DNA from 2 places in the Ornithinicoccus sp. genome. Region 1 is predicted to be linked to the other one. Evidence: predicted binding sites of a transcription regulator. Region 1 holds the regulator's gene; the other holds the start of a gene.
What was found. The regulator HrcA, encoded in region 1, represses chaperone genes, less so after heat shock. The targets are predictions, from matches to a motif close to TTNGCACTCGNNNNNNNCGAGTGCNAA.
Positions count from the first base shown of each region.

Region 1 (14,548 bases):
GCCGGGTGTGCAGGCACCGGGTGCCTCGGTTCACCCCTCAGCCAGCACGCCGACTGGGCCCATCTGCTGGGCGCCGAGGACGTGCACGTGCACGTGGGCCACCTCCTGGCCGCCGTCCCGGCCCACGTTGCTGACCAGCCGGTAGCCGCTCTCGTCGACCCCCTCCTGCCGGGCGACCTCCCCGGCCGCGGCAAAGACCTCCGGGACGCGGTCCGGAGCCGCCGCGGCAAGCTCGGCCAGCGACTCGTGGTGGTCCTTGGGGATGACGAGGACGTGCACCCTCGCCCGGGGTGTGATGTCCCGGAAGGCCAGCACGGTGTCGGTCTCGTGGACGGTGTCGGCGGGGATCTCCCCGGCGACGATCCGGCAGAAGAGGCAATCGCTCACCCTCGCGACGATAGCCGATGGGGCAACACCCCGGTGCGGTCCGGCGTCCGCCTCACTGCCAGCGGGACGTGGCTGCGCTGAGGAGCGCGATCGCGGCGGAGCCGGCGGTCGAGGTGCGCAGCACGGTCGAGCCGAGTCGCGCGGTGCGCGCCCCGGCCGCGACGAAGTCCACGGTCTCCTCCGGGCTGATCCCGCCCTCGGGGCCGACGACCAGCAGCACTTCCCCGGAGGTGGGCACCTCCAGGCCGGCGAGCGGTTCGGTCGCCTCCTCGTGCAGCACCACGGCAAGGGCGGCAGACTCGATCCGATCGATGACGGCCCGCCGGTCGGCCAACGCGGCCACGGCGGGGACCCGCGCGCGGCGGGCCTGCTTCGTGGCGGCGAGCACCGTCTGCTCCCACTTGCGGTGCGCCTTGGCCGCCCGGTCGCCACGCCAGCGCACGATGCTGCGGTCGGCCTGCCACGGCACCACCTCGTCCACCCCCAGCTCGGTGCCGACCTCGATCGCCAGGAGGTCCCGGTCCCCCTTGGCCAGCGCCTGCACCAGGGTGAAGCGCGGGTCCGGCGTGGGGACCTCATCCACGCGCACCAGGGTCAGCAGCAGCTCACCCCTGCGGCGCTCGACCACCCGGGCCTGGGCCAGCAGTCCGCTGCCGTCGGCCAGGAGTATCTCCTCACCCGGGCCGATCCGGCTGACGTCGGCGGCGTGCCGACCCTCGGGACCGTCCAGGACCACCTCGGCACCGCCGGCGGTGCCGGACAGGCGCCCGGCGGCCAGCAGGAACAGCGGTGCGCTCACCGCCCGTTGAACGCTTCCTTGAGCTTGCCGAACAGGCCCGACTGCGCCGGGGCCAGCCGGGCCTCGGGACGGCTCTCCCCGCGCTCCTCTGCCAACTGGGCCAGCAGCTCGCGCTGGGTCCCGTCGAGCTTGGTGGGCACCCGCACGTCGAGGTGCACCACGAGGTCGCCCCGGCCGGTCCCGCGCAGGTGCGTCACGCCCTGCTGGGCGAGGGTGACCGTGTCCTGCGGCTGCGTCCCGGGCTTGAGGTCGACCTCGGTCGGCCCGTCGAAGGTGTCGACGGTCAGCGTGGCGCCCAGCGCGGCCGCGGTCATCGGGACCTGCACCGAGCAGTGCAGGTCGTCCCCGCGCCGCCGGAACGTCTCGTGCGGACTCACCACCACCTCGACATACAGGTCGCCCGCGGGGCCACCCGAGCGGCCGACCTCCCCCTCCCCGGAGAGGTGGATGCGGGTCCCGGTGTCGACGCCCCCTGGGACCTTGAGGGACAGGTCGCGCCGGGTGCGGACGCGCCCCTCGCCGGAGCAGTTGGAGCAGGGGTGCTCGATGATCTCGCCGAAGCCCATGCAGGAGTTGCACGGACGCGACGTCATCACCTGGCCCAGGAAGGACCGTTGCACCTGCTGCACCTCGCCGCGGCCGGCGCAGACGCCGCAGGTGCGGGTGCCGGTCCCGGGCTGTGCCCCCTCCCCGGAGCAGGTGGCGCACCGCACGGCCGTGTCGATCGTCAGGGTCTCCTCGCCGCCGAAGACGGCGGTCCGCAGGTCGATGTCGAGCCGCACCAGCGCGTCCTGACCACGCTGGGTCCGCGACCGCGGGCCCCTGGCCCCGGCCGCGGTCCCGCCGAAGAAGGCGTCCATGATGTCGCTGAAGCTGAACCCCTGGCCGAAGCCCCCGCCCTGCCCGCCGTAGGGGTCCTGACCCCGGTCGTAGGCAGCCCGCTTGGTCTCGTCGCCGAGCACGTCGTAGGCCTGGCTGACCTTCTTGAACTCCTCCTCGGCCTCGGGGCCGGGGTTCACGTCGGGGTGCAACTTGCGGGCCTTGCGCCGGTAGGCGGTCTTGATCTCGGTCGCGGTCGCCTCACGGGGCACGCCGAGGTCGGCGTAGTAGTCGTTCACCGATGTCCTTACTGGTAGCTGGTCAGGTGTCCAGGATCTGCGAGACGTAGTGCGCCACGGCCCGCACGGACGCCATCGTGGACGGGTAGTCCATCCGGGTCGGGCCCACCACGCCGAGTCCGCCGGCCGGGCCGTAGTTGGTCGTCACCACGGAGGTGCTGCGCAATCCCTCGTAGGGGTTCTCCGCGCCGATGCTGACGGTGACCGTGTCCTGGGAGTCGAGCGTGGCCATACTTCCCATCAACTTCAGGAGCACCACGTGTTCTTCCAACGCCTCCAGCACCGGCCCGATGGACAGGGGGAAGTCGGTCCCGACGCGCGCCAGGTTGGCGGTGCCGGCCAGGACCACCCGCTCCTCGTGCTGCTCGACGAGCACGTCGGCCAGCGCGTCGACCACGACCCGGGCGACCTGCTGGGCCTCGGGGTCCAGGCCGTGCAGGGCCTCCTCGAGCAGGGGCGTCACCTCGGCCAGCGGGCGCCCGGCCGCATGGGTGTTGACCAGGGAACGGAGGTCGTGGACGAGTTGCTCGCCCTCGGCGCCGCCCAGCTCCCGGTCCAGTTCCACGACACGTTGCTCGACGCGCCCGGTGTTGACGATGAGCACCACCATCAGGCGGGTGGCGCCGACCAGGACCAGCTCGACGTGGCGCACGGTGGACCGGGTCAGGGACGGGTACTGCATGACGGCCGCCTGCCGGGTCAGGCTGGACAGCAGGCGCACGGTCCGCCCGACGACGTCGTCCAGGTCGACCGCACCCTCGAGGAACCGCTGGATCGCGGCGAGTTCCGCCCGGCTCATCGGCTTGATCGACTGCAACCGGTCGACGAACATCCGGTAGCCGGCGTCCGTGGGCACCCGGCCCGCGCTGGTGTGCGGGGCCGAGATCAGCCCGTCCTCCTCCAGGGCGGCCATGTCGTTGCGCACCGTGGCCGCGGACACACCCAGCTGGTGCCGGTCCAGCAGACTCTTGGACCCGACGGGCTCCGAGGTGCGCACGTAGTCCTGGACGATGGCACGCAGCACCGCCAGTCGACGGTCCTCCATCATCTCCCGCACCTCCCACCGGCAGTTGGCACTCCTGATTCGCGAGTGCCAGTCTACGCGGTCCCCGTCGCTCCCGCGTTTCGCTGGCCGGTCGCGCACCCCACCACCCGTAGCCTGACGGGGTGAACGACCGCTACGGCACCGACGTCCTCTCCGGCGACTGGCGCGCCCCCGCCCGGGGCCGTGCCCAACCGATCGAGGCCGAGTTGGGCATGGTCGTGGAGGACGTGCAGACCGGGTGGTGCGGCGCCATCACCCGGGTCGAGAAGGCCGGCGGGATGCACGTCGTGCACCTGGAGGACCGCCGTGGGCGCGGCAAGGGGTTCCCGCTCGGTCCGGGATTCCTGCTCGAGGGCCGCCCCGTGGTGCTGACCCCGCCCAGGCAGGCCGACCGGGCCGCGCTCGCCGCAGCCCGCCAGGCGGCCTCGCGCACCGCCAGCGGGTCGCGCGCGGTGGGCCGCGCCCCGGCCCGGGTGGCCAGCGGATCGCGCCTGTTCGTCGAGGGTCGGCACGACGCCGAACTGGTCGAGAAGATCTGGGGCGACGACCTGCGGGTGGAGGGTGTCGTGGTCGAACTGCTGGACGGCGTGGACGACCTGACCGCGGTGATCCGTGACTTCGCACCCACCGCGGACCGGCGGATGGGCGTCCTGGTCGACCACCTGGTGCCGGGCACCAAGGAGGACAAGGTGGTCGCGGCCGCCCGCGCCCTGCCGCAGTCGCGCCACGTGCGGATCCTGGGGCACCCCTACGTGGACGTCTGGCAGTCGGTGCGCCCGGCCCGGATCGGGCTGGACGCCTGGCCCGTCATCGAGAGGGGCCGGTCCTGGAAGCACGGGGTGCTCGCCGAGCTAGGCTGGCCGCACGCCACGCAGGCCGATGTGGCCAGGGGCTGGAAACAGATTCTGGGCTCCGTGCGTTCCTACAGCGACCTGGAGCCCACGCTCCTGGCCAGCGTCGAGGAGCTCATCGACTTCGTCACCGTCCCACAGGAGTGAGACAGACCATGACCCAGGACCCGCACCAGAACCCGCCCGAGGGCGAGGGCTACCGGCAGATCCCCCCTCAGGGGCAACCCTGGGGCGCACCCCAGCAGGGGCAGCCCTACGCGCAACAGCCCTCGCCGCAGGCCGTCGGCGGCGCCGACCGCACCTGGATGATCCTGGCGCACCTGTCCGCACCGATCGCCTTCATCATCAGCGCCGGCACCCTCAGCGTGCTCGGTCCGCTGCTGATCTGGATCTTCTTCAAGGACACCAGCCCCGCGGTGCGACAGGCCGCGGCCGGCGCCTTCAACTTCAACCTCTCCTTCTGGGTGCTGTATTGGCTGGGCTGGCTGGTCGCGGTCGTGACCCTCGGCATCGGCTTCCTGGTGGTGTTGCCGTTCTGGCTCCTCATCTTCGTGGTGGCGGCCTACGCGCACATCAAGGGCGCGCTGCGCGCTGGTCGCGGCGAGACCTACGTCTACCCGTTCCAGCTGCGGGTCCTGCAGTAGGTCCAGCCGCATCCCGGGGAAGAGTTTTGGGCCGACCTCTTGCGCCGCCCCCCGGGAAGCAGTAGACATGCTGCTACGCATCCCGGAGACGGGGTGCCGACCCCGAGCCACGGTCGCGGATTCGCAAACCAGGACCCCGTTCCTGGGGACACCTACCGGTGCTGAGGTAGGGCGAGCCACCCGACTACTCGACGGTCGATCGGCAGCAGCACCGCTGATCACCCAGTGGGCCCCCGCGAACTCATACTTCGCGGGGGCCTACGCCTGTCCGGGTCACCGGTCCGGTGCGACCTGACCCGCGGTCTGGGGCCCTGCCCGCTCATACCGGGCAGGGGGCCACTGCCTGTTCTAACCGCTGCCACCCCCGAGGCGTGGGACCCACGCCGAGAGTCCCCGAACTCGAGGACCAGACCGGCTCGCGCCCGTCGGTCAGGCGCCGGCAAGCAGCCGGTGCACGACCGTGTCGGCGAGCAGCCTGCCGCGCAGCGTGAGCACGCCCCGCCCCCGCAGGGCTGCGGGTCCCTCCAGCAGACCCCCGGCGATCAATCCGGCCACGGCCTCCCGGCCCTCCGGGGACAGCACGGACAGCTCCATCCCCTCGGCGAGCCGCACCCCGAGCAGCACCCGCTCGTCGAAGCGCTGACCCGCGGTCAGCCGTTCCCGCCCAGCGGCGGGCGACACCCCGGACGCCAGCCGCTCCGCATACGGTGCGGGGTGCTTGACGTTCCAGAAGCGCACCCCACCCACATGGCTGTGGGCCCCGGGCCCGATCCCCCACCAGTCCCCGCCCGCCCAGTAGCCGACGTTATGTCGGCACCGCGCCTCCGGGCCGGTGGACCAGTTGCTGATCTCGTACCACCCGTATCCGGCGTCGGACAGCACGCGGTCGGCCACCTCGTACTTGTCCGCCTCGTCGTCGTCGTCGGGCGCGGGCACCTCACCGCGCCGCACCTGGGCGGCGAGCTTCGTGCCCTGCTCCACGACGAGGGCGTAGGCCGACACGTGGTCCGGCGCCAGGCGCACCACCTCGCGCAGGCTCGCCTCCCAGTCCGCGAGCGACTCCCCCGGCGTCCCATAGATCAGGTCCAGGCTCACCTGCAGACCCGCGTCCCGGACCGCGGTCACGGCAGACTCCACGTTCGCGGGGTCGTGGGTCCGGTCCAGGGTGGTCAGCACGTGCGGCACAGCAGACTGCATCCCCAGGCTGACGCGGGTGAAGCCGCCGGCCGCCAGTTGCTCGGCCACCGCGGGGGTGATCGTGTCCGGGTTGGCCTCGGTGGTCACCTCGGCATCCGGCGCCAGTCCCCACGCATCATCGATGCCACGCAGCACCCGGACCAGGTCGGCCGGCGGGAGCATGGTCGGGGTGCCGCCACCGACGAACACCGTCTGCACCGGCGGGGTGGGGCCCGGGGCGGCGTCCAGCACCCGCGCGGCCAGCACCACCTCGGCCAACGCCGCGTCGGCGTAGCTGTCCAGCGTGGCGCCGTGCCCACCCAGCTCGGGGACGGTGTAGGTGTTGAAGTCGCAGTACCCGCACCGCACCCGGCAGAACGGGACGTGCAGGTAGACCCCGAAGGGCCCGGCGCCCAGTCGCTCCAGGGCCCAGCCGGGCAGGGACCCGTCGGCGGGCACGGGCTCGCCCGGGGGAAGCGCTGACGGCATACCCCCATTGTCTCCCACCGCGATGTCGCCTCCCGTTCACCCACGTCCCCTACAGTCACGCACGTGCAGCAGGAACTCCGCGAGTACATCGACCGGCTCAGGGCCGAAGGCTACACCGTCCGGGACGACCAGGGCTCGGACCCGGACCTCATCACCCCCGACGGGAAGGCCGTCGACACCTGGCGTGAGGACTACCCCTACGGCAACCGGTTGTCCCGCAGTTACTACGACGTCGAGAAGTGGCTCCTGCAGGTCGAGCTGCTCAAGTTGCAGTACTGGGTGCAGGACACCGGGAAGCGGCTCCTGGTGGTCTTCGAGGGGCGCGACGCCGCAGGCAAGGGCGGGGCGATCAAGCGGTTCACCGAGCACCTGAACCCGCGCGGCGCCCGGGTCGTGGCGCTCACCAAGCCCTCCCGGGTGGAGGAGGGACAGTGGTACTTCCAGCGGTACGTCCAGCACCTGCCGACCGCCGGCGAGATCGTGCTGCTGGACCGGTCCTGGTACAACCGCGCCGGTGTCGAGCGGGTCATGGGCTTCTGCACCGAGGACCAGTACCAGCGGTTCATGCACCAGACGCCCACCTTCGAGCGGATGCTCGTCGATGACGGCATCCACCTGACGAAGTTTTGGTTCTCGGTGACCCGCTCGGAGCAGCGGACCCGGTTTGCGATCCGGCAGCTCGACCCCGTGCGCCGCTGGAAACTGTCCCCGATGGACCTGGAGTCGCTGGATCGCTGGGAGGCCTACACCGAGGCCAAGGAAGAGATGTTCCGGCTCACCGACACCGATGCCGCACCATGGATCACCATCAAGAGCAACGACAAGAAGCGCGCCCGCCTCAACGCCATGCGCTACTTCCTCGGCCTCTTCGACTACCCCGACAAGGACCACACGATCGTGCTGCCGCCCGACCCCAAGCTGGTCCGTCGCGGCAGATACACCACCGGCGACTGACGCGCAGCACCGTCCCCCAACTCACTTGACCGATCCCTACGTTCTGTGGTTCATTAGTCGAGTAATGAACCACAGAAGGAGGGAACCTCGTGTTCGACGGTCGTGAGCCGATCTACCAGCAGATCGCCGAGGCGATCCGTGGCGAGATTCTCTCCGGCGCGCTCCGCGAGGGGGACCAGGTCATGTCGACCACGCAGTACGCCACCACCTACCGCATCAATCCCGCCACCGCCGCCAAGGCGTTCGCCCAACTGGTCGACGAGGGGATCCTTCACAAACAGCGCGGGCTGGGGATGTTCGTCTCAGAAGGCGCCCCCGACCTGCTGCGCACCCGGCGCCGCGAGGTGTTCTTCGCCGAGCGCCTGGACCCGGTCCTGCGCGAGGCGGACGTCCTCGGCATCACCCCCGCAGAACTCACCACCTACCTCATGAACTCCGACCCGAAGGGAGCACGTCGATGACCGGCCAGCCCGTCCGGACCGTGGAGCTCGGTGTCACCTATGGCTCCACCCCCGCGCTCAGCGGGGTCTCACTCGACCTCGAATCCGACCGCATCCACGGCCTGCTCGGCCGCAACGGGGCGGGCAAGACCACCCTGCTCTGCGCCCTGGCCTCGCTGCGCGCCCCCTCTGCGGGCGAGATCCGCATCGGCGGGACCGACCCGTTCGAGAGCGAGCAAGTCATGGAGCAGGTCTGCCTGATCCGCGAGAGCGGTGATGTCATCACCGACGAGAAGCTCGAGGACAATCTGGACTGGTTCGAGCTCGCGCGGCCCCGCTTCGACCGCTCCTACGCCCACCGCCTCGCCGCGCAGTTCGGGCTCGACCTGTCCAAGAAGCCGTCGGCCCTGTCGCGCGGCCAGGCCTCTGCGTTCGGTGTCGTCGTGGGGCTGGCAGCCCGGGCCCCGGTGACGATGTTCGACGAGGTGCACCTGGGGATGGATGCACCGGCCCGGCAGATGTTCTACGACGAGCTGCTCCGCGACTTCGCCGAACACCCCCGCACGATCCTGCTCTCGAGCCACCTGATCAACGAGATCGAGCACCTGGTGGAGACGGTGACCGTCCTGCACCGCGGCGAGCTGCTGCTCAGCCAGGAGGCGGAGGACCTGCGCACGCAGGGTGCCACGCTCACCGGTCCGGCAGCGGCCGTCGACAGGTTCACCGCCGGCCAGCCCGTCATCGGCACCCGCGACCTCGGTCCGACCCGGCAGACGACCGTCTTCGGCGCCCTGGACCAGGATCTCCTGGCCAGCGCCGAGCAGAACGGCCTCCAGGTCGGACCGGTCCCCCTCCAGGACCTATTCATCCACCTCACCAACCACGCCGGCGACGACGCCACCGACCACGACACCGACAGCGCCCGGGAGACCGCATGAGCACCGACACCCTCGACACGGAGGTGCGGACCACCCGTCACCGTCCGCAGTGGCTGCGGGCGACACAGTGGCTCTTCACCCGCACCTTTTTCCTGATGTTCCTGGCCTGGGCCCTGGTCGTCGTCGTGGTGACGGTGGTCCTGGCCATCGTCGGCCGCAACGTGGACACCGTCCAGATGTCCGGGTTCGCCATCTCGCACCACGGGCTGCTCTGGTTCCCGTTCAGCATCGCGATCATGATGGCCACCACCTACCTGCCGCTCCATGTCGCCGCGGGGATGACCCGCCGATCCTTCATCCGCGCGGCACTGCTGGCGCAGGTGGGGATCGGCGTGCTCAACGCCGTGTTCAGCACGGTGGCCCTGCTGCTGGAACGCTGGATCTACGACCGGTTGGGGTGGGTCCACGGGCAGACCGACGACACCAACCTCACGGTCTTCGCCGGTGGCGAGCTCACCTACGGCCTCGGCCTGGCCCTCCTCTTCGCCTCCGCGATGGTCAGCGGCCTGCTCGTCGGCGCCGCATACCTGCGGGCCGGCGCCTGGTGGGGCACCCTCGCACTCCCGCTCACGCTGCTTCCGATCCTCGTGACGACCCTCGTCGGGCTCGGGGAGCACCAGTGGAGGCCCTGGAGCATCACCCTCGCCGACCACTGGCCCGGCGGAGGCCCACTCTCGGCCGTCGTGGTGCTCCTCGCCGGCGCCGCCTGCTTCGGGCTGCTGGTCCGGCGGATCCCTATCGAGACAAGGAAGACCTGACATGACTATCTCCACCTCCCCCACACCAGGCGCGGTGACGGCGCCGACCGGCCCCGTCGTCCGGGTGACCGACCTCCGCAAGGCCTACGGCCCGAAGGTCGCCGTCGATGGAGTGTCGTTCACCGTCCAACGCGGTGAGATCTTCGGCATCCTCGGACCCAACGGTGCGGGCAAGACGACCACGGTCGAGTGCCTGGCCGGGCTGCGCCACGCCGACGGCGGGTCGGTCAATCTGCTCGGGCTCGACCCGCAGCACGACCCTGTCCCGGTCCGCGAGGTGCTCGGCGTGCAACTCCAGGAGTCTGCACTGCCGCCCAAGATCCGGGTCATCGAGGCGCTGCGTCTCTATGCCGCGTTCTACCCCGACCCGGACGACCCCGAGGCGCTCCTGGACAGGCTGGGCCTCGGCGAGAAGCGGGACACGGCATACCAGGACCTGTCCGGCGGCCAGAAGCAGCGCCTGTCCATCGCGCTCGCGCTGATCGGCCGCCCCCAGGTCGCGATCCTGGACGAGCTCACCACCGGGCTGGACCCGCAGGCCCGCCGGGAGACCTGGGACCTGGTCGAGCAGCGTCCGCGACAGCGGCGTGACGATCATCCTGGTCACCCACTTCATGGACGAGGCCGAGCGGCTGTGCGACCGGCTCGTGGTGATCGACGGGGGCCGCGTGATCGCCGAGGGGACGCCGGCTGAGTTGTCCGGCGGCACCCACGGGGACCGCACGTTCCGGGTGGGGCTGCCAGAGGCCCTTCCGGACCACGAATTCCTCCGCGCCCTCCCGGCCGTCACCTCGGTCCGGGAGGTCGGGCGCGAGCTGGAGATCAGCGGCACCGACACGGTGCTGCCCGACGCCATCGCCGCGCTCTATGCCCGCGGCATCATCCCGGACGAGGTCCGGACCCGCACCCGCTCCCTCGAGGACGCCTTCGTCGAGCTGGTCACCCGAGACGCAGAGGAGACCGCACCATGACCGCGACGACCGAACGACTCCCCGGCAGCACCCGCACCCGCACGGGGATGCGGGGCCTGGGCCCCCTGACCCTTTCGGAGGCGCGGCTGTTCCTGCGGGACTTCAGCAGCCTGTTCTTCGTCCTGCTCTTCCCCACGGTCCTCCTCGTCGGAATGGCGCTGGCGATCCCCGGGATGGGCGACCAGATCACCGACGCCGGCGCGCAGTGGGAGCAGTACACGGTCGTCGACCTGTTCCTCCCCGTCATGTTCTGCGTCGCGGCGGCGTCCGCCGGGCTGACCGCCCTGCCCGCCTACCTCGCGGGATACCGGGAGACCGGGGTGCTCCGGCGCATGTCGACTACCCCGATGCGCCCGCAGGGTGTGCTGCTGGCCCACCTCGTGGTGGAGCTGGTGGCCGTCATCCTCGGTGCCCTCCTGGCCCTCCTGGCCGGGCTCCTGATCTTCGACAGCCCCATGCCCGAGAGTCCGCTGCTGGCCCTGGCTGCCTTCGTCCTCGCGGTCACCTCGATGTTCGGCATCGGGCTGCTGATCGGCGGCCTGGCCAACAAGGGCACGACCGCCTCCGGGCTCGGCATGCTGGTCTACTTCCCGATGCTGTTCATGGCGGGTCTGTGGACGCCCGGGCCTGCCATGCCGGAGGCCGCCGCCAGGATCGCCACCTACACCCCCCTGGGTGCCGGCGCACAGTCGCTGAACACGGCGTGGTTCGGCACGGGGGACTTCCCGTTGACCCAGCTCCTCGTGATGGTCGTCTGGTCGGTGGTGCTCTTCCTGGTCGCCGCCCGCACCTTCCGCTGGGACTGAGCGACCGGGCCTGGCCCGGCGGCGTCCTCGCTAGTCGAGGAGACCCTGCCGCCGGGCCAGCGCGGCCGCCTCGGTGCGGCCAGCGGCTCCCAGCTTGGCCAGGATGTTGGACACGTGCACGCTCACCGTCTTGGTGCTGATGAACAGCTGGCGCGCGACCTGGCCGTTGGTACGTCCCTGGGCCACCAGGGCCAGCACCTCTCGCTCGCGTGGGGTCAGCACCGGTTGGTCTGGGGTCGTCGCCGCCGCAGCACGCGCTCCCAGGCCACGCACCTCGGCCAGGAGCGGCAGCGCTCCCAGCGCCTCGGCCGTCGCCCCGGCACTCCCGGCCAGCTCCTGCGCGAGACCCTGCTCCCCCTGGGCACGGAGCACGGCCGCCAGTCGGGCCTGTGACCGCGCGACCTCGAAGGGGTGGCCCAGTTGCTCGAAGGCCTCCACGGTCCGCTCCCAGGCGCCGCGGAGGTCCTTCTCCGGCACGTCCTCACCCCCCAGCCACCGCAGCCGCAAATGCTCCGCCGCCAGTCGCAGACCCCACGCCCGGCCCTCGGGTCCCACCGTCCGGCCGAGCACGGACTTCTGCGTCTCCGCCTGACGCAGGACCGCGGCTAGGTCCGAGCCAAGGCGCAACCGGTCGGAGCGCGCGGCAGCGCCGAGCTCCCCCACCCCTGTGGTCAGGTGGCCCAGGAGCAGCGCGGCGAGCCGCACCTGGGCATTGAACGTCTCCACCTGCCACACGGTGGTCACGGCCGCGACGGTGTCGTCGTACGCCTGGGCAGCCCCCTCCGGGTCACCGGCATCGCCCGCGAGCTCGAGGGCCGCGCCACCGGCCAGGATTGCCAGCCAGCCGTCCTCGGCCCACTGTGGCCGGGTGGCCTCGACGGCGGCAGGGCCTGCGGGATCACCCCGCCCGGCGCTCACCTGCAGGCGGACCGCCGTCAGGATCACAGCCGCGGACGGCGGCGGGTTCTCCCCCGAGGTGTCGGTGAGGCGGTCCACGGCATCCCAGTCGCCGGCCATGTAGGCCGTCAACCCACTGAGCACCCGCGCGTCGAAGCCGTACGGTGCCCAGGGTCGTCCCTGCCTCCGCGCCAGGGACGTGGCCTCGCGGTAGAACTCGCGCGCCCGGGTGACCTGACCCATCTCGAGGTGGGTGCCGCCGAGCTGGTGCAGCGCCCGGGTCTGGGCCGCCGTGTCCCCACTGGCGCGTGCCTGCTCGAGCACCTCGGTGAGGAGACGGATCGACTCCTCCGGGTCGCCGAGGAACTCGTTGAGACGCCCCAGGGTGGTCGCGGCGTCGACCGCCGTCCGCTTCAGTCCCAGGGTGTCGGCCATCGTGACCGCGTCCTGGGCGAAGGAGACCGCCTCGGCGAAGCGGGAGCGGTCCACGTTGGCCCGCGCGTGCACCGCCAGGGCGTGGGCGCGGAGCGGCCGGGGCTCCGGCCCCACGAGGTCAAGGGCGGCGGTGGTCAGGTCCAGGGAGTTGAGCGAGGGGTCGTCGCTGAACATCGCGGCGCGCGCCAGCTGCAGGAGGAGCTTGGCCCGCTCGTCGTGGGCGAGGTCCGCGCCGATGGAGGACAGGGCGTCCCGCAGCAGCGCTCCCGCGCGGTGGGTGTGTCCGGCGTCGATGAGCGCCTCCGCCGCCCGGTGGGTCAGGTGGACGACGTTGGCCTCGCCGTGATCGGCCAGGCTCGGGTCGGCCAGCAGCTCCAGCGCGAGCTGGAAGTGACCTGCCGCCTCGTCCGGGCCGCCAACCTTCATCGCGTCGTCGCCGGCCTCGATGCTGGCCGCCAGCGCGGTCTCCCGGTCCTGGGCTGCCCGGGCATGCCTGGCCAGCTCGGCAGCCGACCCGTTGCTCTGCCCCTGCACGAGCGCGGCCACGTAGGCGGCGTGCAGCCGGGTGCGCTCGCCGGGCAACAGGTCGTCGTAGACGGCCTCGGCCAGCAACGCGTGCCGGAAGGCGTAGGAGGCATCGCCCCACGGGATCAGGATGTTGGCGTCCACCGCCGAGCGCAGGGCCCCGTCGAGCTCGCCCTCCGGCAGCCCTGCCACCGCGGCCAGCATGTCGTGTGCCACGCGCCGACCGGCGACGGCGGCCGCACGCACGACACCGCGCGCGGTGTCCCCGAGGCTGTCCAGCCGGACCAGCAGGAGGTCCGCCAGGTCCGAGGGCAGGTCGCCTCGGTCCAGCTCGCGTGCCCCGAGGAGCTCCTCGGCGAAGAAGGCGTTGCCCTCCGCCCGTCGCACGATCTCCTGCACGTCGGCCTCGGTCAGCACCTGGCTGGGACGTCGCGCCCCGTGCGTGGCCCTGACCAGGCTGCGCACGTCAGGGTCGGGCAGCTCTGCCAGGTGCAACCGGGAGACCCGCGGCATCCGGCCCCACTCGGTGACCCTGCCGCGCAGCGGGTGCCGGCGGTGCAGGTCGTCACTGCGATAGGAGACCACGATGCTCACCGGCTGCTCGAACCCCCGGACGAACAGCGAGGACAGGATGTCGCAGGTCGAGCGGTCGGCCCAGTGCGCATCCTCCACGATCACCAGCACCGGGCCGGAGGTCGCCAGGTGCTCCAGCGCCGCGTGGACCCCCTCGAAGATCTCTCCCCGCCCCAGGCCGGCCCCGTCGGCGTCGTGGCCGGCCGCCGCCCCGCGAGCGTGGATCTGCTCCGGGCCAGCGGAGCCCGTGGCCGGCTGCGCCCCGAGCAGGCGCCTTCCTGGCTGCAACCGGGCGATGGCAGGGGTGTCGCTGGCCACCGCGGCCATGACCTCGGGCCGACTGGCGCCAAGCCGGCCGAACATCTCCGAGAACGGCAGGTAGGGCAGGGCGCTGTCGCCGAAGTCCAGGCAGTGTCCGATGAGCACCTCCCACCCCGACTCCTGGGCGCGCCGGGCGAGCTCGCTCAGCAAGCGGGTCTTGCCGACGCCCGCGTCTCCCCCGAGCACGACGGCAGCCGGTGTCGGATCCGATCCGACACCGGCTGCCAGCGTGAGTTGGGAGAGCTCATCAGCCCGCCCGACCAGGGGTGTGTTCGTCGTTGGGTCGATTGCCACGTCCTCCATCATCCCTGCTGCCACCGACAGTCGCAGTGGCGGCTCGGAACACGGCAGGACCAGGTCTGCGGCGTGGCTCACCGCGCCAGGGCCACGCGGTGGCCACCCGAGGGGGTGGGACCACTGG
Region 1 covers NZ_CM169976.1:2,137,930-2,152,477, reverse strand. Annotated here, with positions in the region: gene AC1QRC_RS10760 (histidine triad nucleotide-binding protein) at 31-387, opposite strand; gene AC1QRC_RS10755 (16S rRNA (uracil(1498)-N(3))-methyltransferase) at 440-1,186, opposite strand; gene dnaJ (molecular chaperone DnaJ) at 1,183-2,304, opposite strand; gene hrcA (heat-inducible transcriptional repressor HrcA) at 2,327-3,352, opposite strand; gene AC1QRC_RS10740 (DUF3097 family protein) at 3,472-4,347, shown strand; gene AC1QRC_RS10735 (DUF4870 domain-containing protein) at 4,356-4,844, shown strand; gene hemW (radical SAM family heme chaperone HemW) at 5,274-6,509, opposite strand; gene ppk2 (polyphosphate kinase 2) at 6,573-7,463, shown strand; gene AC1QRC_RS10720 (GntR family transcriptional regulator) at 7,553-7,924, shown strand; gene AC1QRC_RS10715 (ATP-binding cassette domain-containing protein) at 7,921-8,841, shown strand; gene AC1QRC_RS10710 (hypothetical protein) at 8,838-9,599, shown strand; gene AC1QRC_RS10705 (ABC transporter ATP-binding protein) at 9,601-10,293, shown strand; gene AC1QRC_RS10700 (ATP-binding cassette domain-containing protein) at 10,214-10,570, shown strand; gene AC1QRC_RS10695 (ABC transporter permease) at 10,567-11,376, shown strand; gene AC1QRC_RS10690 (ATP-binding protein) at 11,407-14,421, opposite strand; gene AC1QRC_RS10685 (hypothetical protein) at 14,499-14,548, opposite strand, start outside.

Region 2 (14,548 bases), 730 kb from region 1:
CTGCTCGACGTAGAAGGACAGGAAGGGCACCACCCCCGCGAGCATGACCCCCACGATGCGGCCCATCCCCCAGCGCAGCTCGAACCCGAGCAGCATCACCGCCACGAGGTAGACCATGTAGAGGAACCCGTGCGGCATCGCCCACCAGTCGAGCAGGTGGTTGTCGAACCCGTAGCGCAGCACCATGTGCAGGGTCAGGATCAGCAGGGCGACGCCCACGATGAACGCCATCACCCGGAAGAACGTGAGTTTTGCCTGGTCAGACATGCTGGGTGGGGGTCCTCTCCGCAGGGGTGTCACCGGGGTCCTCCGACCCCGTCACTGTATGCCGTGTGGTCGGCTCGTCCGGCACCGTGGCGGCGGCCTCGGCCCGGTCCAGTTCGTGGTCGTCCCTGACGAAGCGGACGAACATGAAGATGGCGAAGGCTGCGAACACCCACCACTGCAGGGCGTAGCCCAGGTTGCGCCAGTCCGTCTCCCCGCCGAACGTCGGGGGCGGCACGGGCTGGACCTGGTCACCGCTCACCGCAGGCTCCTCAGCCGTGCCGAAGAGGAAGGCGTTGTAGAGCTCGCCCGGCCACGCATTGGCGAGGGCGGACAGGTCCACGCTGTCCATCTGGCCCTCCGGCAGATCCGTGCGGGTCTGCGGTGCCTCGCCCGGGGCGAGGGTGCCGGTGAGGGTCAGCTCGGTGCGCTCGGGCCGGTCGACGTCGTCGGGGTCGGTGATGAATCCGCGCACCACCGGCAGCGAGGCCCCGGTGTCGGTGACCACGAGCGGGGCCACCACCCAGTAGCCGTCGACGCCGTCCAGGACCCTGTCGGGGACGAGGAACTGGCGCTCGGCGTCGAAACTGCCCAGGGTGGTCACCGGGCGGCCGGCACCGTCGTCGGGGAAGCGCTGATGGGGTGTCATCACCTCGGACAAAGGGGCGACCGGCCGTGCCAACTGCTCCTCGCGGGCCTGCTCCACCGCTGCCGACTGGGCGACCGACAACTGCCACATGCCGAGGCGGGCGAAGGTCACCACGACCACGACTAGCACCCCGAGCAGCAGCAGCCACCGAGGTTTCACAAGGGTGCGCCACACCCCTGCAGGGTAGGCGATCAGTCTGCGGCGGACCCTGCCTGGTCGTCGAAGACGTAGATGCTGCCGCCGTAGCAGGCGACCCAGACCTGGTGGGTCGCCGCGTCGTAGGTGATGCCGATCGGGTTGGCGTCGGTGGGCTCCTTCTGGAGCACCTCCATGTCCTCGGTGGAGATCTTGGCGACGGACGGCTCGTAGTAATTCACCACGTAGAGCGCGCTGCCGTCCGGGGAGATGCTCATGCTCCGGGGCTCGGCCCCGGAGACGACCTCGTCGACGATCTCCTCGGTCTCGGTGTCGATCTTGTAGATCGTGTTCGCCCCGCTGACCGCCATGTAGAGGTACTTGCCGTCCGGGGAGAGGTTGAGGTGCCGGGGTTTGCGGCCGGTGTCCATCAGGAGCTCGGAGGTGCCCTCCTGCAGGTCCACCTTGAACAGCTTGTCGGCATACATCGCCGCGACGTAGGCGGTGCGGTTGTCCGGGAGCACCTCGATGCCCCGGGGCGCCGCGGCGATCGGGATGACCGTCTCCTCCTGCGCGCTCTCCCGGTCGACGACCGACACGGTGGAGTCGCACCAGTTGCTGACCAGGACCTTCTTCTGGTCGGGGGTGATGTCGACGTACTTGGGGACCGCCCCGACCCGGATCACCTGGTCCCAGGCCATCTCCGCGGCGTTGAAACGGTAGAGGTAGGAGGCTCCGACCCCGCTCTCGGGGCTGCAGTCGTCGAAGCCCTCCCGGCCGAAGTTCTGGCCGTACATCGTGTACTGCGAGACGTAGGCGTACTGCCCGTCGTCGGTCCAGGCGGCCTCCACGGGCGACCCTCGTGACTCCCCCGGGTGGTCCTCGATGCCGAAGTCCTCCATCACGACCGTGTCGGACAGCGTCTCCAGCAACTCGTGGCTGGTCGAGTCGTAGACGGTCATGGTGTGGCTGTACATCATGTTGTTGGCGATCACCAGCCCGTCGCCGGAGGCCACCACCGACTTGGGGGTGATGCCACCGGTGAGGTAGTCGATCCGCTCCATGGACGACTCCGCCGAGGGCAGCGCCTGCTCGGCCGTCTCGCTCCCGGTGCCATCCGCACTGTCGTCCCCGGAGCCCTCGTCCCCGGCGTCGTCGTCCTCGCCCGTCGTGGAGTCCTCGTCCCCGTCCCCGGTGCCGTCCGGCCCGCCGGACGCGGTCGCGTCGTCGCCGTCGCCGAGCACTCCGCCGGAGCCGAGCAGTCCCCCGCCCTCGGTCTGCTCGGCCGCGGCCTCGGTGTCGCGTGCGGCGTCGTCCTCACCCCCGAGACAGGCCGTCAGCGAGATCCCGGCCACGAGCAGCGCCACCGCGCCACCGGCCACCCTGCGACGGCGCCGAAAGACGCTCTCCTGGCGAATCTGCATACCCGGTATGCCCCTTTCCTCGGTCCCAGGGTAAGGGGCAGGGGGCCAGATGACGGCCGAACGCGCCGGGGAGCGCCAGCCTCAGCGGGGCTGGTACGGCGCGACGACGACCTCGACGCGCTGGAACTCCTTGACGTCGCTGTAGCCGGTGGTAGCCATGGCCCGGCGCAGCGCCCCGGTGAGATTCGTGGTCCCCGAGGCGTCGACCCCGGGCCCGAGCAGGATCTCCTCGAGCGTGCCGGCCGTGCCGACGTGCACCCGCTCCCCCCGCGGCAACAGCGGGTGGTGGGCCTCCGAGCCCCAGTGGTGACCCTGCCCCGGAGCCTCCTCGGCCCGCGCCAGGGCGGCGCCCAACATGACGGCGTCCGCCCCACACGCGACAGCCTTGACGATGTCGCCCGACAGGCCCACGCCACCGTCGGCGATGACGTGCACGTAGCGCCCGCCCGACTCGTCGAGGTAGTCGCGGCGCGCTGCGGCGACGTCGGCGATAGCGGTCGCCATCGGGGCGTGGATGCCCAGCGTGCTGCGGGTGCGCAGGGCCGCACCACCGCCGAACCCGACCAGCACCCCGGCCGCGCCGGTCCGCATCAGGTGCAACGCCGCGGTGTAGGTCCCGGCGCCCCCGACGATGACGGGCACGTCCAGCTCGTAGATGAAGCGCTTGAGGTTGAGCGGCTCCGCGTTGCTGGAGACGTGCTCCGCCGAGACCGTGGTGCCGCGGATCACGAACAGGTCGACGCCGGCATCCACGACGGTCTTCCAGAACTGCTGCGTCCGCTGCGGCGACAGCGCGCCGGCGACGGTGACCCCGGCGTCCCGGATCTCGCGCAGCCGCTCGGTGATCAGCTCGGGTCGCACGGGGGCGGCATACAGCTCCTTGAGACGGGCCGTGCAGGCACCGGCGTCCAGGGAGGCGATCTCCGCCAGGTGGGTGGCAGGGTCCTCGTAGCGGGTCCACAGCCCCTCCAGGTCCAGCACGCCCAGACCCCCGAGTCGGCCCACCTCGATGGCGGTCGCCGGGGAGACGACCGAGTCCATCGGCGCGGCGATCACGGGCAGGTCGAAGTGGTAGGCGTCGATCTGCCAGGAGATCGACACCTCCTCGGGGTCGCGAGTGCGCCGGGACGGCACCACCGCGATGTCCTCGAAGGAGTACGCGCGCCGTCCGCGCTTGCCACGTCCGATCTCGATCTCGCTCACCCGCTCAGGTTATCCGGCGGCGGGGACCGATCGGTGCGCCCTACCGTCGCGGCGCGTGGCGCGGCAGGATGGAGCGGTGACCCCCTCCGCCCCCGCCGGCAGCCGCCAACCCGTCCTGTACCTGTCCCACGGGGCCCCTCCGTTGGCCGACGACGCCCGGTGGTGTGCCGAGCTCTCCGCCTGGTCGGCGGCCCTGCCCCGGCCCCGCAACATCCTCGTCGTCTCCGCCCACTGGGAGAACAACCCGCTGGCGCTGAGCTCCACCCGGCCCGGAACGCCCCTGCTGTACGACTTCTGGGGGTTCCCTCAGAAGTACTACGACGTGCGGTACGACGCGCCCGTCGCGCCCGAGCTCGCCGAGCGGGTCACCTCGCTGCTGTCCGACCGGGGCCCGGTGCAGCAGGACCAGGGGCGCGGTCTGGACCACGGCGCCTACGTCCCCCTGGTGGAGATGTTTCCCGGCGCCGACGTCCCGGTGCTGCAGATGTCACTGCCGACGTTGGAGCCGCAGGAGCTGTTCCGGCTCGGCGGGGAGCTGGCCGAGCTGCGCGACGAGGGCACGCTGATCATCGGCTCCGGGTTCACCACCCACAACCTGCGGTGGTTCGACCCGCACGCGGGAGCCGACGCCCCGCCACCGCAGGCGTCGGCCGAGTTCGACCACTGGGCCGCCGAGGCGGTCGCCGCGCAGGACATCGACGCCCTGCTCACCTTCCAGGCCGTGGCCCCGGCTGCGCACGAGGCACACCCCCGGACCGAGCACTGGGCACCGCTCTACGTCGCGTTGGGCGCCGCGGACGCCTCCGGTGACCTCGCGGCGGACAGCACGGTCGACGGGTTCTGGTTCGGCCTGTCCAAACGGTCCTGGCAGTTCGGGGCAGGAGGCGGCTCAGCCGCGTGAGTAGTTGGGTGCCTCGACGGTCATCTGTATGTCGTGCGGGTGCGACTCCTTGAGTCCCGCCGCGGTAATCCGCACGAACTGACCCCGTTCCTTCAACTCGGGGACGGTCCGGGCGCCGACGTAGAACATGGACTGTCGCAGTCCCCCGACCAGCTGGTAGGCGACGGCGGCGAGGGGGCCGCGGTAGGCCACCTGGCCCTCGATCCCCTCGGGGATCACCTTGTCGTCGTCGGCCACGTCACCCTGGAAGTAGCGATCCTTGGAGTAGGACACCCCACGCCCCCGGGACTGCATGGCACCCAGGCTCCCCATGCCGCGGTAGGACTTGTACTGCTTGCCGTTGATGAAGACCAGGTCCCCGGGCGACTCGTCACACCCGGCCAGCAACGAGCCCAGCATCACCGTGTCGGCACCCGCGACCAGGGCCTTGGCGATGTCGCCGGAGTACTGCAGCCCACCGTCGCCGATGACCGGGACGCCGGCCGGGCCGGCGGCCAGGGACGCCTCGTGGATCGCGGTGACCTGGGGCACCCCCACGCCGGCCACGACCCGCGTCGTGCAGATCGAGCCAGGGCCTACCCCGACCTTGATGGCGTCCGCCCCCGCGTCAACCAGTGCCTGCGCCCCGGCACGCGTCGCCACGTTGCCCCCGACCACCTCGACACCCGCCGTGGCGGGGTCGGACTTGAGCCTGCGGATCATGTCAGTGACCCCCCGGGCGTGCCCGTTGGCGGTGTCCACGACCAGGACGTCCACCTCGGCCTCGACCAGGGCCATGGCCCGCTTCCAGGAGTCGCCGAAGAAGCCGACGGCCGCGCCCACCCGCAGCCGGCCCGTGTCGTCCTTGGTGGCCAGCGGGTATTGCTCGGTCTTGGTGAAGTCCTTCACGGTGAACAGCCCGCGCAACTGGCCCCGGTCATCGACGATCGGCAGCTTCTCGATCTTGTTGACCGCCAGCAGCCGCAGCGCCTCGTCCTTGTCGACCCCGACCGGGGCGGTGACCAACGGCGCGGGGGTCATCACCTGGTGCACCGGGCGGGAGAAGTCGGACTCGAACCGGATGTCGCGGTTGGTGATGATGCCGACCAGCGCCCCGCCGTCGTCCACTACCGGGAGCCCGGAGATCCGGAACCGGCCACACAGCCCGTCCATCTGGGCCAGGGTCGCCTCGGGACCGATGGTCACCGGGTCGGTGACCATGCCGTTCTCCGACCGCTTGACCCGGTCGACCTGGGTCGCCTGGTCCTCGATCGACAGGTTGCGGTGCAGGATCCCCAGGCCGCCCTGCGCGGGCCATCGCGATGGCCATCCGTGCCTCGGTGACGGTGTCCATCGCGGCCGACACCAGCGGTGTCTGCACCGCGATGTTGCGGGTCAGCCGGGTCGCCGTGTCGGCGTCGCTGGGGATGACGTCGGTCTCTCCCGGCAGCAGCAGCACGTCGTCGAAGGTGAGACCGATCGTGCTGAAGGCGGACGGGACTTCGGGGAGCGGGGCGGCCGAGGTCATGGCACCAGTCTAAGCGGCCCGATTCCGCCTCCCACTTCCCGTCGGTGCCGTCTCCACCTAGAGTGGCAGGTGCCGGGAGCGTCGCCTGCTGGTGGCGTTGCCACGGTGCCGGAAGCACCGACGATCTGGGAGGTTGCGTGAGATGAGCGCAGAGCCAGCACCAGTGGCCGAACTGTGGGAGTGGCAGTTCCAGGGGTTGTGTCGCAACGTCAGCCCCGAGGTCTTCTTCCACCCCGAGGGGGAGCGCGGCGCCGCGCGCCGCCGCCGCGACGACATGGCCAAACAGGTATGCCGACGCTGTCCCGTGTTGGAGGAGTGCCGCGAGCACGCCCTACGGGCGCACGAGCCGTTCGGCGTCTGGGGGGCGATGACGGAGGCGGAGCGGGAGCGGCTGTTGCAGGCGCCGCACCTGGTCCCTGCCCCGCCGTCCCCCAACTGAGCGCGGACGCACGAACGGGCCCGTCCGACCGCACCAGCGGCCGGGGCGGGCCCGTTCGTGTCTCGGGCGAGCAGTCGCTCAGTGCGCGTGCTCGTCCTCCTCGTCCTCCGGCTTGTCCACCACGAGCGTCTCGGTGGTCAAGACCATCGCGGCGATCGACGCGGCGTTGCGCAGCGCGGACCGGGTCACCTTGACCGGGTCCAGCACACCGGCCCCGACCAGGTCGACGTACTCACCGGTCGCAGCGTTCAGCCCCTGACCCGCGGGGAGCTCGGCCACCTTGGCGGTGGCCACGTAGCCCTCGAGCCCGGCGTTCTCGGCGATCCAGCGCAGCGGCTCGTGGACCGCCTTGCGGACCAGCGTGACACCGACGGCCTCGTCGCCCTCGAGCGACAGCGCATCCAGGGCCGTGGCGGCGTGAATGAGCGCGGAGCCGCCACCGGCGACGATGCCCTCCTCGATCGCCGCACGGGTCGCGGAGACGGCGTCCTCGACGCGGTGCTTCTTCTCCTTCAGCTCCACCTCGGTGTGCGCCCCGACCTGGATCACGCAGACCCCGCCGGACAGCTTGGCCAGCCGCTCCTGCAGCTTCTCGCGGTCCCAGTCGGAGTCGGTCGCAGCGATCTCGGCGGTGATCTGGTCGACCCGCGCCTGCACGTCCTCGGGTGCACCGGCACCGTCGACGATGGTGGTGCCGTCCTTGGTCGCGACGACGCGACGGGCCTTGCCGAGCACCTCGAGCCCGACCTGGTCGAGCTTGAGGCCGACCTCCTCGGCGACAACCTGGCCGCCGGTCAGGGTGGCCATGTCCTGCAGCATCGCCTTGCGACGGTCCCCGAAGCCGGGGGCCTTCACGGCAACCGCGTTGAACGTGCCGCGCATCTTGTTGACCACCAGGGTCGACAGGGCCTCGCCCTCGACGTCCTCGGCGATGATCAGCAGCGGCTTGCTCTCGCCGACGACCTTCTCCAGCAGCGGCAGCAGGTCCGCGACCGAGGAGATCTTGCCCTGGTGCAGCAGCACGTAGGTGTCCTCCAGGACAGCCTCCATGCGCTCGGTGTCGGTGACGAAGTACGGCGAGAGGTAGCCCTTGTCGAACTGCATACCCTCGGTGAACTCCAGGTCCATGACCGCGGTCGAGGACTCCTCGACCGTGATCACGCCGTCCTTGCCGACCTTGTCGAACGCGTCGGCGATCAGGTTGCCGATGACCTCGTCCTGGGCGGAGAGGCTGGCGACCTGGGCGATCTCGTCACGGCCCTCGAGCTCGCGGGCGTTGGCCAGCAGCTGGTCGGACAGCGCCTGGACGGCAGCGTCGATGCCGCGCTTGAGCCCCGACGGGGCGGCGCCCGCAGCGACGTTGCGCAGACCTTCCTTGACCAGGGCCTGGGCGAGCACGGTCGCGGTGGTGGTCCCGTCACCGGCGATGTCGTTGGTCTTGGTGGCCACCTCCTTGGCCAGCTGGGCGCCCATGTTCTCGTAGGGGTCGTCCAGCTCGACCTCGCGGGCGATGGTGACCCCGTCGTTGGTGATGGTGGGGGCGCCCCACTTCTTGTCGAGGACGACGTTGCGGCCCTTGGGGCCCAACGTCACCTTGACGGCGTTGGCGAGGGCGTCCACGCCCCGCTCGAGCGCCTTGCGGGCGTCATCGTTGAACTGCAACTGCTTAGCCATTGATCGGCCTACTTCCTTCCACGGGCACGGATATGACGAGCGCCCCGGGGACCCGCAATGCGTGCAGGGTCACCGGGGCGTCTCGAGGTGTCAGCTGGCGACGACGGCCAGCACGTCACGCGCGGACAGGATGAGCAGCTCCTGACCGCCGTACTTGACCTCGGTGCCGCCGTACTTGCTGTAGATCACGCGGTCGCCGACGGCGATGTCGAGCGGGATGCGCTCGTCGCCGTCCTCGTTCCAGCGACCCGGGCCGACCGCCAGGACCTCGCCCTCCTGGGGCTTCTCCTTGGCGGTGTCCGGGATCACCAGGCCGGAGGCGGTGGTCTGCTCGGCCTCGACGGCCTGGACGACGATCCGGTCTTCGAGCGGCTTGATGGAAACCGACACGGTGGGGCCTTCCCTTCAGGTGTGTCGACAAATGTCTGACGTGGTCTGTCTGGTCCGGCCGGGGCCGCCGTCGCGGGGGTCGGCTTCGACCGGGACCTGGCTGGCACTTGCCACCGGCGAGTGCCAGGAACGAATCTATGTCGCGGATTAGCACTCGGTCAAACCGAGTGCCAGGACGCGCCCCGGTCCCCGCGGGCGACGGGGCCCCCGAGCCCCTGCGGGTGCCTCAGAGCAGCGGGCTGAACGGGTGCAGCAACCGTTCGACGACCCGGGGCAGCAGCCCCCGCTCCTGCCACTCCGCCCAGGTCATCTCGTGGCAGTTGGTCAGGTCGCGGCGGAAGACCTCCTCCATGTCGGCCGCGTGGCGCGGGTCGCGGATCTCGAGGTTGACCTCGTAGTTGCCCATCAGCGAGAGCCGGTCGATGTTGGCCGTCCCCACGGTGGTCCACTGCCCGTCCACCGTGGCCGTCTTGGCGTGCACCATGGCCCCCTCGTAGAGGTAGAGCCGCACCCCGCCGCGCAGCAGTTCGTCGAAGGACCCGCGCGCCACCCAGTCCGCGATCACGTGGTTGGACACGGCGGGCATGACGACCCGCACGTCGACGCCGCGCTCGGCCGCCATCAGCAGCCCCTGCTGGATCTCGCGGTCGGGGATGAAGTACCCCTGGGTGATCCAGATCCGCTCCATCGCCCGGTCGATCGCCTCGAGGTAGATGTTGCGGACCGGGAACACCAACCGGCTCGGCTCGTTGCGCGAGGCCCGCACCGGGCTGGTCCAGTCCGGGTGGCCACTGTCCGGCAGGTCCGGGTGGTTGCGGTGCCGGTGCCGGTTCCAGAAGTCGACGAAGGTGTTGCTCAGCTCCCACACGGCCGGCCCCTCCACCCGGACGTGGGTGTCCCGCCACTGGGTGGCGTAGACGCCACCGATGTTGTAGCCCCCCACGAACCCCACGCGTCCGTCCACGACCAGCACCTTGCGGTGGTCCCTCCCGGTGCGCCTCAGGTTGAGCAGGAATCCTCCGCGCACGGTCGGGAACTTCAGCACGTGCAGCGTGTCCGGGAACTGCTTGAACGCCCGGGGCACGACGAGGTTGGCGAAGCCGTCGAAGACCACGCACACCCGCACCCCGCGGTTGGCCGCCGCGACCAGCGCGTCCTTGAACCGTTGCCCGACCTCGTCGCCCTTCCAGATGTAGCTGGCCAGGTAGACGTAGTCGGTGGCCTCCGCGATCGCCTCCAGCATCGCGTCGTAGAGGTGCTCCCCGTAGGTGTAGGTGGTGATGACGTTCTCCCCCACCGGGGAGCAACTCGGGTCATGCGCCGGGGCCTCGTGCACCTCCGTGGTGCGTCGCTTGCGCAGCGCGTCCACCCCGATCACGGCACCCGCGGCGACCATCTGGGCCGCGAACGTGGCGGCCCCCACCCCGACAGCCACCCGCCGGGCCGAGCGGACCCGGCTGCGCAGTGACGACATACGGTCAACCTACCCGTTCGGGCCGGTCCCGCGGGTGGGGGATCATGGGACCCATGGATCCCGACCTGGTGCGCCGCCTGGGCAGCGGCGAGGGCTGGGGACTGCTGCAGTCACTGCCCCCGTATGACGAGGAGCAGGTCATCGCGCTGGGCTCGCGTCTGCGGGCGGAGGGCTTTGACCCCGACCTGGTCGCCGCTGCCCTCACCCAGTCCCGGCTCCGGGGACGGGGGCGGGAGAAGTTCGGCGACCGGGTCGCCGCGATGCTGCTGACCCCCGACGGGCTGGAGCAGGCCACCCGGTCCGAGCTCGCGGCCCGCCACGCCGCACGGTTCGTGGAGTGCGGCACCACCCGGCTGTGGGACCTGGGGTGCGGAATCGGGGCGGACTCCATGGCCGCGGCCTCGGCCGGGCTGCGCGTCACCGCAGTCGAGGCCGACCCGGCGACCGCCGCGGTCGCGGAGGTCAACCTGCGCCCCTGGCCGCGGGCGGAGGTCCGGACGGCACCGGTGGACCACGTGCTGCCGGACCTGCCGACCGGGCCGGCGGCCACGGGGTGCGGCGCCTGGTTCGACCCGGCGCGCCGGCTCCCGGGGGCCACCGACCAGGCCGGCCGCACCCGACGGCTGTTCCGCCTCGAGGAGATTTCCCCGTCCTGGGACACGGTGCGCGAGGTGGCGGCCCGGGTGCCTGCGGCCGGGGCGAAACTGAGCCCGGCCTTCCCGCACGCCCGCGTGCCCTACGGGGCGGAGGCGGAGTGGGTCTCGTTCCGGGGCGAGGCGCTGGAGTGCACCATCTGGTGGGGGGACGCCGTCCGCTCTCCGGGTCGCAGCGCCCTGGCGCACACCCGGTCGGGCTGGGTCCGGGTCCACGACGAGGCACCGGGCCCCGCGCCCACCCTCCGCGCGGGGGCCGAGGTGGGGAGTTGGCTCTACGAGCCCGACAAGGCCGTGCTGCAGGCCGGTCTGGTCGGCACGCTCGCGGCCGCCGTCGAGGGCGCCGAGCTGGATGCCGGGGTCGGCTACGTCACCGCGGACCGGGCCGCCGACCTGGCCTGGGCCAGCCGCTACCGGGTGCAGGACGTGCTCCCGCTGCACCCCAAGAAGCTGCGGGCCTGGGCGCGGGACCGCGGGCTCGGGCGGCTCACCATCAAGAAGCGGGGGGTGCGGGTGGACCCTGACGACCTGCGCCGCCAGCTGCGTCTGAGCGGCGACGCGGAGGCGGTCGTCGTGGTCACCCGCATCGCGGGCCGTCCCGTCGTGCTGCCCGTCCAGCCGGGGTGACACCCGGGGGCCTAGTCGCACCCCGTGCCGACGGGGTGCTCCCCCACCGCCACCGGCAACGTCCCGGGCGCCGGTGCCTCGCCGGTGAGCACCTCGACGAGGGCCTCGAAGGTCGCCGAGTCCCGCCCGTAGGCCGCCAGGAGCGCCGTGCTCGCGCTGCTGTCGGCGAGTGCGTAGGGGACGTCGAGGGCGACCACCACGTCGGCCGAGGCACCCCCGGTCCCGCCGCCGCCTCCACCCGCCTGGTAGTCCGGTGCGCCGAGCAGCGCGACGACATCCCCGGATCCGGTCCCGAGCCCAGCCTCCCCGGCCGCCTCCGACAGCCGCCGGCGGTCGGCCTCGGTGCCACCGACGATCTGGATGGAGTCGCCGACCAGCGGGGCGCCGCAGGTGCCGGAGAGCTGAGTGATCGACGCCGCCGCGGCACGCACCGCCAGGTCGCGCCCGGTGCCGATCACCTCCGCGTCCGGCTCCGGCACGTCCTCCAGGTGACGGAGCGTGGCGATGGTCCGTGCCGCGGACTCCTCCAGGCGGCTGCGCTCCAGCGTGCCGCCCTGGACGGCCTCGACCAGGGCCGCGGTGGCACCTCCGGGGTCGGCGGGCATGAGCAGGACGTCCGCACCCGCCTCGACGGCCAGCACGGCGGCGTCACCGGCGCCGTAGCCGTCGACGATGGCGCCCATGTTGAGGGCGTCGGTGATGATCAGACCCTGGAAGCCGAGCTCCTCCCGGAGCATCCCGGTCAGCACCGGAGCGGACAGGGTTGCCGGACGCCCGGGGTCGACGTCCTCCACCTCGATGTGGGCCGTCATCATCGCGGGCACCCCCTCGTCGGCCATCGTGGCGAACGGGACCAGGTCGCGCTCGCGCAACGTCTCCACGTCGGCGTCCTGGACGGCCGAGCCGAGGTGGGTGTCGGCGGTGACGGACCCGTGACCCGGGAAGTGCTTGGCCACCGGGACCAGCCCGCTGTCGGCATACCCGTCGGCCTGCGCGGTCGCGATCGTGGCCACCAGGTCGACGTCGCTGCCCGGTGACCGGGCGGCGATCGTCGGGTCGTCGGGGCCGGAGGTGACATCGGCCACCGGCGCAAAGATCACCGTGTAGCCCAGCGCCCGCACCTGCTCCCCCGAGGCCAGGGCGACATCGTGCGCCAGGTCGGTGTCGCCGGCCGCCCCGAGCGCCATCGCCGAGGGCCAGGTCTGCAGCGGGTCCCCGACGCGGGTGATCGGGCCGCCCTCCTGGTCGATCCCGAGGAAGGCCGGCCAGTCCCGCCCGTCCGCGGCCACCGCCTCGTCGACGGCCGCCGTCAGGTCCTGCAGCGCCTCGGTGCGGAGGTCGGGGTCCTCTGGCACGTTGTCCCCCAGCGTGATCACCCCGGCGAGATGGTGGCGGCTCACCAGGTCGGCCGCCTCCCCCGCGTCGGTGCCACCGTAGGAGGCGACGACCAGCTGGCCGGCCAGCTCCTCCAGCGACAGGTGGCGCACCTCCTCGCGGGCCCGGTCCAGCTCGTCAGCCGACGGCAGACCCGCCACGATCCCGGGAGAATCCTCCGGGGTCGGGTCGCCGGTCCCGGAGGTCCCGTCCGGTCCCCCGGTCGCCCCACTCCCCTCGCTCGTGGCGGCCCCGTCATCGGTGGTGGATCCACCCGTCATGTCCGGTGCGCTCGCACTTCCGGTGCTGGCCGGGTCCTCGTCCTCGACCGACCCGGTGCAGCCCGTGAGCAGCAGCCCGGTGGCCACGAGGACGCCCAGCGCCGGGCGCGACAGCCTCACCCTCGCACCTGCTCCACCGGGAGCGAGGAGTCCGCGGGGAAGTCCGGCGCCGACGGGGCCTGACCGTCCCGCAGGACCTGGGCACCCAGCGCCGCCACCATCGCCCCGTTGTCGGTGCACAGCCCGGGGCGCGGCACCCGCAGGCGGATCCCCTCGGCCGCGCAGCGTTCCTCGATGAGCCCGCGGATCCGGCTGTTCGCGGCGACCCCTCCGCCCAGCACCATGTCGTGGATGTCGTGCTCCCGGCACGCGAGCACGGCCTTGCGGGTCAGCACGTCCGCCACTGCCTCCTGGAAGCTCGCCGCGACGTCGGCGACGGGCACCTGCTCACCGGACCGTTCCCGAGCCTGGACCCAGCGGATCACCGCCGTCTTCAGGCCGGAGAAGGAGAAGTCGTAGCGGTGCCGCTCCATGTCACGACCCGAGGTCAGCCCGCGGGGAAACCGGATCGTCGCGCTGCCGTCCTGCGCCGCGCGGTCGATATGGGGGCCTCCGGGGTAGGGCAGGCCTAACACCCGCGCCACCTTGTCGAAGGCCTCCCCTGCCGCGTCGTCGATGGTGGTGCCCAGGGAGGTGATGTCCGAGGCGATGTCGCGCACGAGCAGCAGGTTGGTGTGGCCACCCGAGACCAGCAACGCCATCGTGGGCTCGGGCAGTGGGCCGTGCTCGAGGATGTCCACGGCGACGTGCGCGGCCAGGTGGTTCACGGCATACACGGGACGGTCCAGGGCGATGCCGAGCGCCTTGGCTGCCCCGACGCCGACCAGGAGCGCCCCCGCCAGGCCGGGTCCGGAGGTCACGGCGATCGCGTCCACGTCCCCGAGACCCACACCGGCCTCGGCGCAGGCCCGCTCCAGCGTCGGCACCATGGCCTCCAGGTGGGCCCGGCTGGCAACTTCGGGCACCACGCCGCCGAAGCGCACGTGCTCCTCGACGCTGCTGGCGACGGCGTGGCCCAGCAGGGTGGTGCCACGCACCAGGCCGACTCCGGTCTCGTCGCAGCTGGACTCCAGCCCCAGCACCAGTGGATCAGCCACGGGTCGCCACCTCCCGGGTCAGGTCGGCCCGCATCACGAGGGCGTCCACGCCCCCGGGGTAGTAGCGCGGGCGGGTCCGGAGCAGGGTGAAGCCGTGCCGCTCGTAGAGCCGGATCGCCGCGGCGTTGTCCGCCCGCACCTCCAGCAGGGCGGCGCCGACACCGGCGTCGACGGCCCGCTCCAGCAGCGCCGTCAGCAGGGTCCTACCGTGCCCACTGCCCTGTCGGGACGGGTCCACGGCGACCGTCATGACGTCGACCGTGTCACCCCCGCGATCCGTCCCCCCATACCCCACGATCACGCCGTCCTCGTCCAGCAGCACGACGTAGTCCCGCCGCGGACGGGCCGCCAACTCGGCCCACCAGCTCGCGTCCGACCAGGGGTCCTCGGGGAACA
Region 2 covers NZ_CM169976.1:1,405,527-1,420,074, reverse strand. Annotated here, with positions in the region: gene AC1QRC_RS07360 (DUF3817 domain-containing protein) at 1-267, opposite strand, end outside; gene AC1QRC_RS07355 (SURF1 family protein) at 260-1,087, opposite strand; gene AC1QRC_RS07350 (YncE family protein) at 1,105-2,472, opposite strand; gene AC1QRC_RS07345 (GuaB3 family IMP dehydrogenase-related protein) at 2,554-3,675, opposite strand; gene AC1QRC_RS07340 (dioxygenase family protein) at 3,752-4,576, shown strand; partial or broken gene guaB (IMP dehydrogenase) at 4,565-6,083, opposite strand; gene AC1QRC_RS07330 (WhiB family transcriptional regulator) at 6,226-6,522, shown strand; gene groL (chaperonin GroEL) at 6,601-8,196, opposite strand; gene groES (co-chaperone GroES) at 8,287-8,586, opposite strand; gene AC1QRC_RS07315 (phospholipase D-like domain-containing protein) at 8,813-10,060, opposite strand; gene AC1QRC_RS07310 (THUMP-like domain-containing protein) at 10,114-11,340, shown strand; gene AC1QRC_RS07305 (glycoside hydrolase family 3 protein) at 11,352-13,115, opposite strand; gene tsaD (tRNA (adenosine(37)-N6)-threonylcarbamoyltransferase complex transferase subunit TsaD) at 13,112-14,152, opposite strand; gene rimI (ribosomal protein S18-alanine N-acetyltransferase) at 14,145-14,548, opposite strand, start outside.
Region 2: groES (co-chaperone GroES) is a predicted target of HrcA. The motif match lies at 8,734-8,760, and genes of this name have one in related genera.